DNA from 3 places in the Gordonia paraffinivorans genome. Region 2 is predicted to be linked to each of the others. Evidence: riboswitches for the same ligand, from Rfam matches in the RefSeq annotation. Region 2 holds a riboswitch; each other region holds the start of a gene.
What was found. Region 2 has a riboswitch for cobalamin ahead of metE (5-methyltetrahydropteroyltriglutamate--homocysteine S-methyltransferase). Riboswitches for the same ligand answer to the same signal wherever they lie in the genome.

Region 1 (3,654 bases), 510 kb from region 2:
GTGGCCGGCGCGACCGATGCGCTGCAGGCCGCTGGCCACCGACGGCGGGGCCTCCACCTGGATGACGAGATCCACCGAGCCCATGTCGATGCCGAGTTCGAGCGAACTCGTGGCGACCACGCATCGCAGGCGGCCCGACTTGAGGTCGTCCTCGATCTGCGCGCGTTGTTCCTTGCTGACCGAGCCGTGGTGGGCGCGCGCGAGTACGGGCTCGGCTCCCGAACTGGCACCGCTTCCCATCACCAGCGCCGGTGCGCCCCCGGCGACCGACGGGTTGGCCTTCTGCTCGGCGGGCGAGCCGTGACGTTCGGCGTGGATCTCGTTGAGACGGGCGGTCAGCTTCTCGGCGAGCCGGCGCGAGTTCGCGAACACGATGGTCGCGCGGTTTGCCTCGATCTGGTCGACGATGGCGGCCTCGACGTAGGGCCACAGCGATCCCGCGGTCGGCGAGAACGCGTCGTCGAGTTCTGCGCCGGCACCCTCGGGACCCGGAGGCGGCGGGATGTTCGCCATGTCCTCGACGGGCACGTCGACGCGCAGGTCGAAGGTCTTCTCGGCCTTCGGCTTCACGACGGTGCACGGGGCGGCCCCGGACAGGAAGCCGGCCACCACCTCGGGCGGCCGCACCGTCGCCGACAGGCCGATGCGCTGCGCCGGCTTCTCGAGCAGCTCGTCGAGACGTTCGAGGGTGAGCGCGAGATGGGTGCCGCGCTTGGTCGAGGCGACGGCGTGCACCTCGTCGACGATGACCGCCTCGACGTCGGTGAGCGTCTCGCGCGCCGCCGACGTAAGCATCAGGTAGAGCGACTCCGGCGTGGTGATCAGGATGTCCGGCGGCGACTTGATCAAACTGCGGCGCTCGGCCGCCGGGGTGTCGCCGGAGCGGACGCCGACGGTGATGTTCGGCTCGGGCAGGTTCAGCTCCTGCGCGGCGCGCGTGATGCCGGTCAGCGGGGCGCGGAGGTTGCGCTCGACGTCGACCGCGAGCGCCTTCAGCGGCGAGATGTAGACGACGCGGGTACCGGTCCGTCTCGGCTCGGCGGCCCGCCCGGCGGCCTCGGCGGCGAGCCGGTCGAGGGCCCACAGGAATGCCGCGAGGGTCTTGCCGGAGCCCGTCGGTGCGATGACGAGGGTGTTCGCGCCGTCGGCGATGGAGGTCCACGCGCCCTTCTGCGCGGCGGTGGGCTTGGTGAAGGCGCTGGTGAACCACCGCCGGGTGGGGGCGGTGAAGCGGTCGAGCACCGAGGGGCGGGGCATCTCTCCACTATGTCTCACCGGTGCGACAGACGGCCGTATCGCGTGCGTATAAGGTCGACGTACGCCTGTACGGGGAATCCGGTGAGAATCCGGAGCGGTCGCGCCACTGTGAGCGACGACAACCGGACGCGGTCGGGAGTATCTCGACGGTGTCCGATGTCGACGCGAGCCAGGATGCCGTGCCGGCGGATGAGATCCACAACTCTCCGACGCGAGATCGGCGAAAGGACACCGACACATGACCATCGGAACCCCTGATCAGGGAATCCCCGTATCCGGCACGACAGCGGCCGCGGCCGCACCGCGGGCCATCGCGGTGCCGAACCTCTCCGCGGCGAGCGCCGCGCTCTGGCTGAGCCTCACCGTGCTGCTCGCCGCACTGGCCTACTACTTCCTCGGGTACGACCAGGGCGTGGTGTCGGTGTTCGGCGAGAACACCTACGTGCACGAGTTCGTGCACGACGCACGCCACTTCCTCGGCTTCCCCTGCCACTGAGCGACCGGCGGAAGGGGACAAGTTCACATGGAGAAGAAGTTCATCGGCGCGGGCCTGCTGTCGGGTCTGATCGCCGGCATCATCTCGTTCGTCTTCGCCCGGATGTTCATCGAACCGGTCGTGGGCAAGGCCATCGACTACGAGGGCGCGCGTTCGGAGGCCGAGGAGACCCTCGAACACGCCGCGGGCGGACACCACCACCACGGCGAGGAGGGTGAGGTCTTCACCCGCGCCATGCAGGAGAACCTCGGGGCCGGTGTCGGCACTCTGGTGTTCGCACTCTGCATGGGAGCGTTCTTCGCGGTCGCGTTCACGGTCCTGTGGTCCTACGTCGGCAGGCGGTACCCGGCGACCGACCCGCGCGCGGTCGCGGGCGCGCTCGGCGTGATCGGGTTCGTCGCCGTCTTCGGCGTGCCGTTCTTCGCCTACCCGGGCAATCCGCCCGCGGTCGGCGACGACGAGACCATCGGCGAGCGGACCGCGGCGTTCCTGACGATCACCGTGGCGTCTGTGGTGCTCGCCATCGCGGCCGTGGTGCTCGCGCTGTGGCTGCGACCGCGGATCGGCGGGCTCGTCTCGGGGATCGTCGGCACGGCGGCGTATCTGGTCGCCGTGGGCGTCACCATCGCGGTGCTGCCGTCGTTCCACGAGGTCCCCGAACCCCTGCGCGACGACGCCGGGCAGATCGTGTTCCCGGGATTCCCGGCCGACGTGGTGGGCGATTTCCGCGTGTACGCGATCGCCAACCAGGTCATCCTCTGGACCGTCCTGACGCTGACCTTCGCGGTGGCCCTCGGCGCGATGTCGCGTTCGAGGAGCGACGGGCGGACCGTCGTCGGCGCCGGTTCGAGGTGAGCGCGGCCGGGTGCACTCACCGCTGATGCAGATCATCACCGCCGGGCGCACCGGCCCCAACAGGTCGGTGCGCTTCGGCGGTGAGGCGCCGCTGGACGACCGGGGGCGCCGGGACGTCGTCGCGGTGGCAGGCGGCATCGAACCCGTCGTCGCCTGTGGGCCCGAGCCGGCGACCCTCGAGAGCGCCCGTCTCCTCGGCGCACCCGTCGAGCAGATCGTCGACGACGCGCTGCGCACCCTGGACGTGGGCGCATGGGCCGGCCTCGCGCCGGAACAGGTCCCGCCGCACCACCTCGCGGCCTGGTTCGCCGACCCCGGCGCGACACCGCACGGAGGGGAGAGCATCGCCGGCCTCGTCGATCGCCTCCACGCCTGGCGGGACCACATGATGGACGAGATCGCCGGCCGTGCGGTCGTCGTGGCCATGCCCGTCGCCCAGGCCCTGCTGTGCCGAGAGGCCTCCGACTACTTCCGGACCGAGGTCCGGCCGGCGGCCGTGTACCGGTGGCCCCGGGACCGTACCGGCGGGTGAGACGACGCACGGCGAAGACACGAAGAGACGGAATCGCCGTGATGTGCCTAGACATCGACAGTGACTCCTGACACAGTTGAACCGGCAAAGTGAAACGTGTTCCACCTCGGTGGCTACCGGTCTGGGAGAGTGACGATGTTCGAGTGGTCCGAAGAAGACCTGATGGTTCGGGATGCGCTGCGCGCGTTCATCGACAAGGAGATCCGGCCACATGTCGACGAGCTCGAGTCCGGCCAGCTCCCGCCCTACGACATCACCCGCAAGCTGCTGCAGACCTTCGGCGTCGACCAGATGGCCAAGGACGCGCTGGAGAAGGAACTCGCGGCCGAGGCCGCCGGGGAGAAGAAGGAGTCGTCCGGCGGCGGTGGCGGCGCCATGGGCGGCTCGATGTTCATGATGGTCAACATCGAACTGGCCGGCGTGTGTCTCGGCCTCGTCGCCTCGCTGGGCGTGAGCATGGGCCTGACCGCGTCGACGATCCGCAGCCGCGGCACCCTCGCACAGAAGAAGCGCT
Region 2 (3,654 bases):
GCATCGGGAGGTCCGCGGCGCCGGAGTGGGCGACTTCGCCCAGACGCGCTACAGCGCCCTGGATCCGACGTTGTGGAACTGGATCGCGATGAGCGCCATGATGGGTTACCTCCACAGCTTCACCCCGTGCACGGGCATCGCACTCACCCCGGACGAGGAGGAACTCGCCTACGCGCTCATGCTCGAGCGGTTCGGCGTGCTGCAGTTGCCCGGCAGGTCCTACGGACTCCCGCCCACGCTGGCCGATGCGCAGCGCTGGTACGACGACGTCGTCGCCGAACGCGTGCAGCCGAATCCGTTCCTCGACGAGGTCACCGAGGCGCTGACCCGACTGCCGCTGCCGACGATCGGCCTCCCGCCCGTGGTCCGGGCCGCCCTGACCCCCGTCTGGCTCGTCATCCGCCCGGTCGCCGGCCACGTGGTCAAGGTGTGCTCGTTCAGCATCATGCATCCCGGCGTCCGCGCGGCGACCCCGGTGCGACTCGGCCGTCGTGAACGCTGGGAGTTCCGGCTCTACCAGCGTCTGCTGCAGACCGCGTGGCGCCGACTTCCGCGTCGAATCGTGCTGACCCCCATGGCCTATCACGAGTACCGCCGCGAACGTCTGGCACAGACGTACCGATCGATCCAGCTGGACTCGTTCGCGCCGGAGTGCCCGGCGTCGGCAGGACGGTAGCCGGATCTCCCCGACGACTCGAAGAGTTGCATCCGCGGAGCCCGCAGCCGATTGACGACTGGCTTTCCGTGCGGCCCTCTGTCTAATGTTGAGTCCGCATGTGGTCCGCCGTGCCGAGAGAAATGGAGCCCCTACTCCCCGCACGGCGTCGAGTCCGCCGGCCAGTCCGGCGGACGAGAGGGAATCCGGTGCGAATCCGGAGCTGTCCCCGCAGCGGTATGCCGTAACGACCACCGTCAACAGCACTGAGCCCGCAGGGCTTGGGAAGCGACGGTCAGTAGGAATGCTCTTGTCGAGCAACGACGGCGAGCCCGAAGACCTGCCATGTGTACCGGGCGCGCCGCGTCCGGTGGCTCGCCGCCTCGAGGATTGGGCGCAGGTCGAACTGGCGTTGGTTCGTGCGCGTACGACGCACCCGGGGCTTCTTCGACTCTCCCCGAAATGGGCGGCGGTCCATCCGTTTCGTCCGTAGGAGAAGTCGACGACCATGTCCGACACCACCGGCCGCGCGTCAGCGGCACCATTCACCACAACCGTTCTCGGGACCGCGCGTATCGGACCGAGGCGCGAACTGAAGCGAGCCGTCGAAGGCTACTGGGCCGGCCGAACGAGCCGTGCCGAACTCGAGGAGACCGCCGCCGAACTCCGACGGGCCCAGTGGCGAGAGCTCGTCGACGCGGGCCACGACTCGGTCCCGGTGAACACCTTTTCCTATTATGACCAGGTCCTCGACACGGCGGTGATGCTCGACGCACTCCCCGATCGCTTCGCCGGTGCCGACGATCCGCTCGACCGCTACTTCGCGGCGGCGCGCGGCACCGCCGACATCGCGCCGCTGGAGATGACCAAGTGGTTCGACACCAACTATCACTATCTGGTGCCCGAGATCGGACCCTCCACCGCATTTCGGCTGCAGGCGGACAAGATCCTCGCCGAGGTCGCCGAGGCTCTCGAGGCGGGAGTGCCGGCGCGGCCGGTCGTCGTCGGTCCGGTCACTTTCCTCGCGCTGTCCAAACCGGTCGACGGAGCGGGCACGCCGCTCGGTCGCCTCGATGAGCTGGTCCCCTGCTACCGCGAGCTACTCGCTGAGCTCGCCGACGCCGGGGTGGGGTGGGTGCAGATCGATGAACCGATCCTTGTCACCGATTCCGCCGCAGATCTCGGGTCGATGGCGGAGAGGGTCTACACCTCGTTGGGGGCCGAGACCCACCGGCCGTCGATCGTCGTGGCCACCTACTTCGGCGACCCGGGATGCAGGCTCACCAGCCTGTCACGGACGCCGATCGAGGGCATAGCCGTCGATCTCATCGAGGGAAGCCTCGAGACCGTCTCCGGCACACCTGGTCTGGCGGACAAACTCCTCGTCGCCGGAGTCGTGGACGGCCGCAACGTCTGGCGCACAGATCTGGACAAGGCGCTCGGCACGCTGGGCACCCTCCTCGGTTCCGCCGGGTCGATCGCGGTGTCCACGTCGTGCTCGACCCTGCACGTCCCGTACACGCTGGCTGCCGAGGACGATCTCGACGCCGGACTGCGCGGCTGGCTCGCTTTTGCGTCGGAGAAGTTCCGAGAGGTGAGCGTGCTCGCAGGTGCCCTACGCGACGGACGCGCGGCGCACGCCGTCGCGTTCACCGAGTGCAAGACTGCACTCGCGAGTCGCGCGACAGATCCGAGGCTGCACAACCCAGCTGTCCGGGGGCGCCTCGCTGCCATCACCGTCCAGGACGCCACCCGTGCCCCTGCTCCCGAACGTGCTGCTGCACAACGAGAACGACTGGATCTTCCTGTCCTTCCCACCACCACGATCGGGTCCTACCCGCAGACGTCGGCGATCCGTCTGGCACGGGCCTCGCTGCGCGCGGGTGAGATCGATGCAGAGGAGTACCGGTCTCGGATGCGGTCGGAGATCGCCGATGTCATCGAGCTGCAGGAGTCGATCGGTCTCGACGTCCTGGTGCATGGTGAGCCCGAACGCAACGACATGGTGCAGTACTTCGCCGAGCAGCTCGACGGGTTCTTTGCGACTGCGAACGGCTGGGTGCAGTCGTACGGAACCCGGTGTGTCCGGCCGCCGATCCTGTTCGGGGACGTCTCGCGCCCCCAGCCGATGACGGTGGACTGGACCACGTATGCGCAGAGCCTCACCGACAAGCCGGTGAAGGGGATGCTGACCGGCCCGGTCACCATCCTCGCCTGGTCGTTCGTCCGCGACGACCAGCCGCTGTCGGAGTCGGCCTTCCAGATCGCCCTCGCGATACGCGACGAGACGATCGACCTCGAGAACGCCGGTGTCGGGATCATCCAGGTCGACGAACCCGCGCTGCGCGAGCTACTACCCCTCCGCGACGCCGACAAGCCCGAATACCTCGCGTGGGCCGTGCGGGCGTTTCGGCTCGCGACCTGCGGCGTCCGTGACGACACCCAGGTGCACACCCATCTCTGCTACTCCGAGTTCGGTGAGGTCATCGGGGCCATCGCGGAGCTCGATGCCGATGTCACCTCGATCGAGGCGGCGCGATCCCACATGGAGGTTCTCGGCGTCCTCGATGAGGCCGGGTTCCGCAACGCGGTGGGACCCGGTGTCTACGACATCCATTCGCCCCGAGTGCCTGACACGCAGGAGATCGCCGAATCCCTGCGGGCAGCGCTGGAAACGGTCGGCCCCGCGCGGTTGTGGGTCAATCCCGATTGCGGCCTGAAAACAAGGACCACCGGTGAGGTCGTCGCGTCGTTGACCAACCTGGTTGCCGCGACCACCCAGCTGCGGTCGGAAGTGCAGTCCACCCTGCGATGACATGAGACCGGCCATCGTCGTCTTTCAGACGACGATGGCCGGTCTCGTTGCCACTCAACGAACTTCAACGATCAGGTCGCCCGCCTCGACCTGGGAGTCACCGCCGACGGCAACCCTGACCACGGTGCCGCCGCGCGGTGCGGTGATCGTCGACTCCATCTTCATCGCCTCGATGCCCGCGACC
Region 3 (3,654 bases), 120 kb from region 2:
GGGTCCATCGTGCCGCGCTGCGCATGTCCGTCGACCTGCCGACAGGCCTCTGACAGTTGGTACACGTCGATGCCGTGTGAGGCGAGGATTTCGGGGGTGATCCCGCGGGATTCGCTCATGCCGTAGTTGTATCCGGCGTAGAGGACCTGGGGCCGGGCGCCGACGATGTTCTCCAGGGTAGGCGGTTGCGTGGACACCTCGTTGAGGGTGTCGACCTGCTCCGGGCCGTAGACGAGCCGCAGGACGTCCTTGTCGCGGGCGAGCGAGCTGACGGCCACCATCTTGTCGCGGGCGCCGGCGGCCAGTGCGATCGCGATCATCCCGCCGTCGTTGACGAAGAAGCGCTCGAGGGGTTGCGGAAAGCTGACCTGTTCGCCGCAATTGGTGACCGTGACGGTGTTCGCCGATGTTGTGGTGCTGTCGGTTCCGCAGCCGGCGAGGAGAGCCGCGGTGAGAGCGGAGACGGTGATGAGTGTGCTGGGGAGTGTGGGTTTCACAGGGATTCCTCGATGTCGAGCATCTGCCGGGCAGACGCGATGGGCGAGTTCAGGAGTAGGTGGGGCTGCCCCGTCTCGGGATGGGGCACGACGCTGCCGGCCACGTCGAAGACCGCGGCCAGCAACTCGGATGTGAGCACCTCGAGCGGTGGTCCGTGCGCGATGATCCCGCCGTCGGCGACGACCGCGACCGCGTCGAAGTGGCGGAGTACGAGGTCGAGGTCGTGCATCGCCGCGACCACCGTTGCCTCGAGGTCGTCGAGCACCTGCATCAGGCGCAGGCGCCACGCGGCGTCGAGATGATTCGTCGGTTCGTCGAGAACGATGATCGGGGTCTGCTGCGCGAGGGCACGGGCCAGCACGACGCGGTGCCGTTCACCACCGGACAACTGGGTGCACGGCCTGTGCTCCCAGCCGGCCAGACCCACCGCCCGCAGGGCGTCGCGCACGGCTGCGACATCGTCGGAATCGCCCGTGGCCCAAGATGATCGGTAGGGCGTGCGCCCGAGCCCGACGGCCTCCTCGACGGTCAGCTCCGCGGAGGGGAACTCGTCCTGCCCGACGACGGCGATCGAGCGGGCCCGCCGCCGCGCCGGAAGCCTGCCGAGGTCGTCGTCGTCGACGAGTACCCGTCCGCTCGCCGGCGATGCGAGCCCGCACAGCGTTCGGAGCAGGGTGGACTTACCGGCGCCGTTGGGGCCGACGATCGCGAGTCGGGTGCGGGCCGGGACGTCGATGTTCACGTCGCGCAGGATCATCCGGGACCCGCGTCTGCATCCGACCGCCCGGGCGTGAAGCGACAGTGCTGGTGGTCGGGTCGCGGATAATCGGGTCGGGGGCATCAGGCGCTCCCGCCGAACACGTATTGGCGGCGACCCATCAGGAACAGGAAGACCGGGGCGCCGATCAGTCCGGTCACGATGCCGAGCGGCATCTCTCGGGGTGACGCCACGACCCGGGAGATCACGTCGACCCAGACCAGGAACAGTGCCCCACCGCAGACCGCGACCGGGAGCATCGCCCGGTGGGTCGCGCCGGCGAGCAGGCGTGCGGCGTGGGGGACGATGAGGCCGACGAAGCCGATACCGCCGGCAACGGCGACCATCACCCCGACCAGAACTCCCTGGACGGCGAACAGTGCGCTGCGGACGCCGCGAACCGGAACCCCCAGGGACGACGCGGTGTCGGTGCCCGCGGCGTAGGCGTCGAGCCACGAGTGGATCGCGAGCATCGCGACCACGGCGACCACGACGACCACTCCCGCGATCTGCACCTTTGCCCAGGTCGCGCCGGCGACGCTGCCGAGCATCCAGAACATGACGTTGTCGGCAGCGTGCGGGTCGGCGGCGGTGAAGACCAGCAGCGACGACAGCGCCATGAACGCCGACGACAGCACCACCCCGGACAGGATCAGCCGGAGCGGTGTCAGCCCTCCCTGCGCACGGGCGACGACGTACACCGCGACCGAGGCCGCGAGCGAGCCGAGCAGCGCGCCGCCGGAGAGCGCCCAAACTCCCAGCACAGCAAGGGAACCCAGCGTGATGACCACGGTCGCGCCGACTGCGGCGCCGGCGGACACACCCAACAGGTAAGGCTCGGCGAGTGGGTTGCGGACCAGTGCCTGCATCAGCGCACCGGCGAGTGCGAGGCCGCCGCCGACGATCGCGGCGAGAATCGACCGTGGCAACCGGAGATCGAAGACGATGACCGCATGCGCGGCGTCGACCTCGGCGCCGCGGAGACGCCCGGCGACGGTGCGCCAGACCTCTCCGATCGGGATGGTCTCCGCGCCGAACGCGGTGGCCAGGGTGATGCTCACCAGCGTGAGCGCCAACAGGATCAGGGCAAGCGGCACGGACGGGAGTCGCCGCACCGACAATGCGGTGGCGACCGGCGTCGTGCCGTCGGGAGGACGGGACACGTGTTCTCACCTCGGTCTGAGCGTCTGTGCGCGAGACGCTGATGGACTCGTCGAGAGCGGCAGGTATTCGGACTCGGGTTCGACCGGACCCGACGCCTTCCCGGGTTGCCCCAGTGGCCGTGTGTCGGGTTCGTCCCCCATACCGCTGCGCGCCAGTCCTGGATTCCCACCAGGTTCCCTTGCCTCCGCGTGGTGCGGGTGCGACCGCTCTCGAGGGTGAGGGTACCAACCCCGGCGCCGGGCGGCGTCGCCGGCGAGGCGGTCGTCGGGCGCGGGACGACGACGACACCTATCCTTGTGTCCACGAGGCGATGTGACCCGAAGCGAACCGAGGCGGACGGTGACCCGATGAATGGACGACCGACGAAGCTGGCGATCATCGGCGCGGGTGCGGTGGGCACCGCGATCGCGTACTCCGCGCTGATCCGTGGCGTCGCGCGCAGCATCGCGCTCATGGACGTCAACGCGGCGAAGGTCGCCGCGGAGGTCCTCGATCTCTCGCACGGTCTGGAGTTCGTGCCCCGCGCCGATGTCGTCGGCTCCGACGACATGTCGGTGTGCGCAGGTGCCGACGTCGTCGTGATGACCGCCGGCGCCAAACAGAAACCGGGACAGTCGCGGCTCGAATTGGCCGAGGCCACAATCGGCCTGACGCGATCGATCCTGCCCCGGGTCCTGGAGGTTGCGCCAGACGCGATCTATCTCATGGTCACCAACCCCGTCGACGTCGTCACGCGCGCGGCGTTGGAGGTCAGCGGGCTGCCGCCGAATCGGGTGTTCGGTTCGGGAACGGTGCTCGACTCGTCGCGGCTGCGGTTCCTGATCGCCGACCACTGCGGGGTCGCCGTGCAGAGCGTGCACGCCTACATCGTCGGCGAGCACGGCGACACCGAGATCGCGCTGTGGTCGTCGGCGACGATCGGCGGGGTCCCGCTGACGCAGTGGACTCCGCTGCCCGGTCGACCGCCGATGGATTTCGCTGCGCGCGAGGCCATTCGAGACGAGGTGGTGCACGCCGCGTACAAGATCATCGAGGGCAAGGGCGCCACCAACTACGCCATCGGACTCGCGGCCACGCGCATCGTCGAGGCGGTCCTCGGCGACGAACACCGGGTCATGCCCGTCTCGACGGTCGCCGACGGGTTCCCCGGCCTCGAGGACGTGTGCCTGTCGCTGCCGACCGTGATCGATCGCGGCGGTGCGCGTAACAGGCTCGAGGTGCCGCTGTCGGACGAG

Region 1: another riboswitch for cobalamin. It lies ahead of E1P53_RS19715 (CbtB domain-containing protein); the one in region 2 lies ahead of metE (5-methyltetrahydropteroyltriglutamate--homocysteine S-methyltransferase).
Region 3: another riboswitch for cobalamin. It lies ahead of E1P53_RS16860 (FecCD family ABC transporter permease); the one in region 2 lies ahead of metE (5-methyltetrahydropteroyltriglutamate--homocysteine S-methyltransferase).

The regions. Positions count from the first base shown of each region.
Region 1 is NZ_CAACYD010000007.1:1,462,784-1,466,437, forward strand. It holds gene E1P53_RS19710 (ATP-dependent helicase) at 1-1,257, opposite strand, end outside; cobalamin riboswitch at 1,271-1,458, shown strand; gene E1P53_RS19715 (CbtB domain-containing protein) at 1,496-1,753, shown strand; gene E1P53_RS19720 (CbtA family protein) at 1,781-2,608, shown strand; gene E1P53_RS19725 (histidine phosphatase family protein) at 2,634-3,140, shown strand; gene E1P53_RS19730 (acyl-CoA dehydrogenase family protein) at 3,276-3,654, shown strand, end outside.
Region 2 is NZ_CAACYD010000007.1:956,462-960,115, reverse strand. It holds gene E1P53_RS17385 (oxygenase MpaB family protein) at 1-676, shown strand, start outside; cobalamin riboswitch at 829-999, shown strand; gene metE (5-methyltetrahydropteroyltriglutamate--homocysteine S-methyltransferase) at 1,164-3,470, shown strand; gene E1P53_RS17375 (pyruvate carboxylase) at 3,525-3,654, opposite strand, start outside.
Region 3 is NZ_CAACYD010000007.1:838,620-842,273, forward strand. It holds gene E1P53_RS16850 (ABC transporter substrate-binding protein) at 1-497, opposite strand, end outside; gene E1P53_RS16855 (ABC transporter ATP-binding protein) at 494-1,339, opposite strand; gene E1P53_RS16860 (FecCD family ABC transporter permease) at 1,339-2,418, opposite strand; cobalamin riboswitch at 2,460-2,642, opposite strand; gene E1P53_RS16865 (L-lactate dehydrogenase) at 2,767-3,654, shown strand, end outside.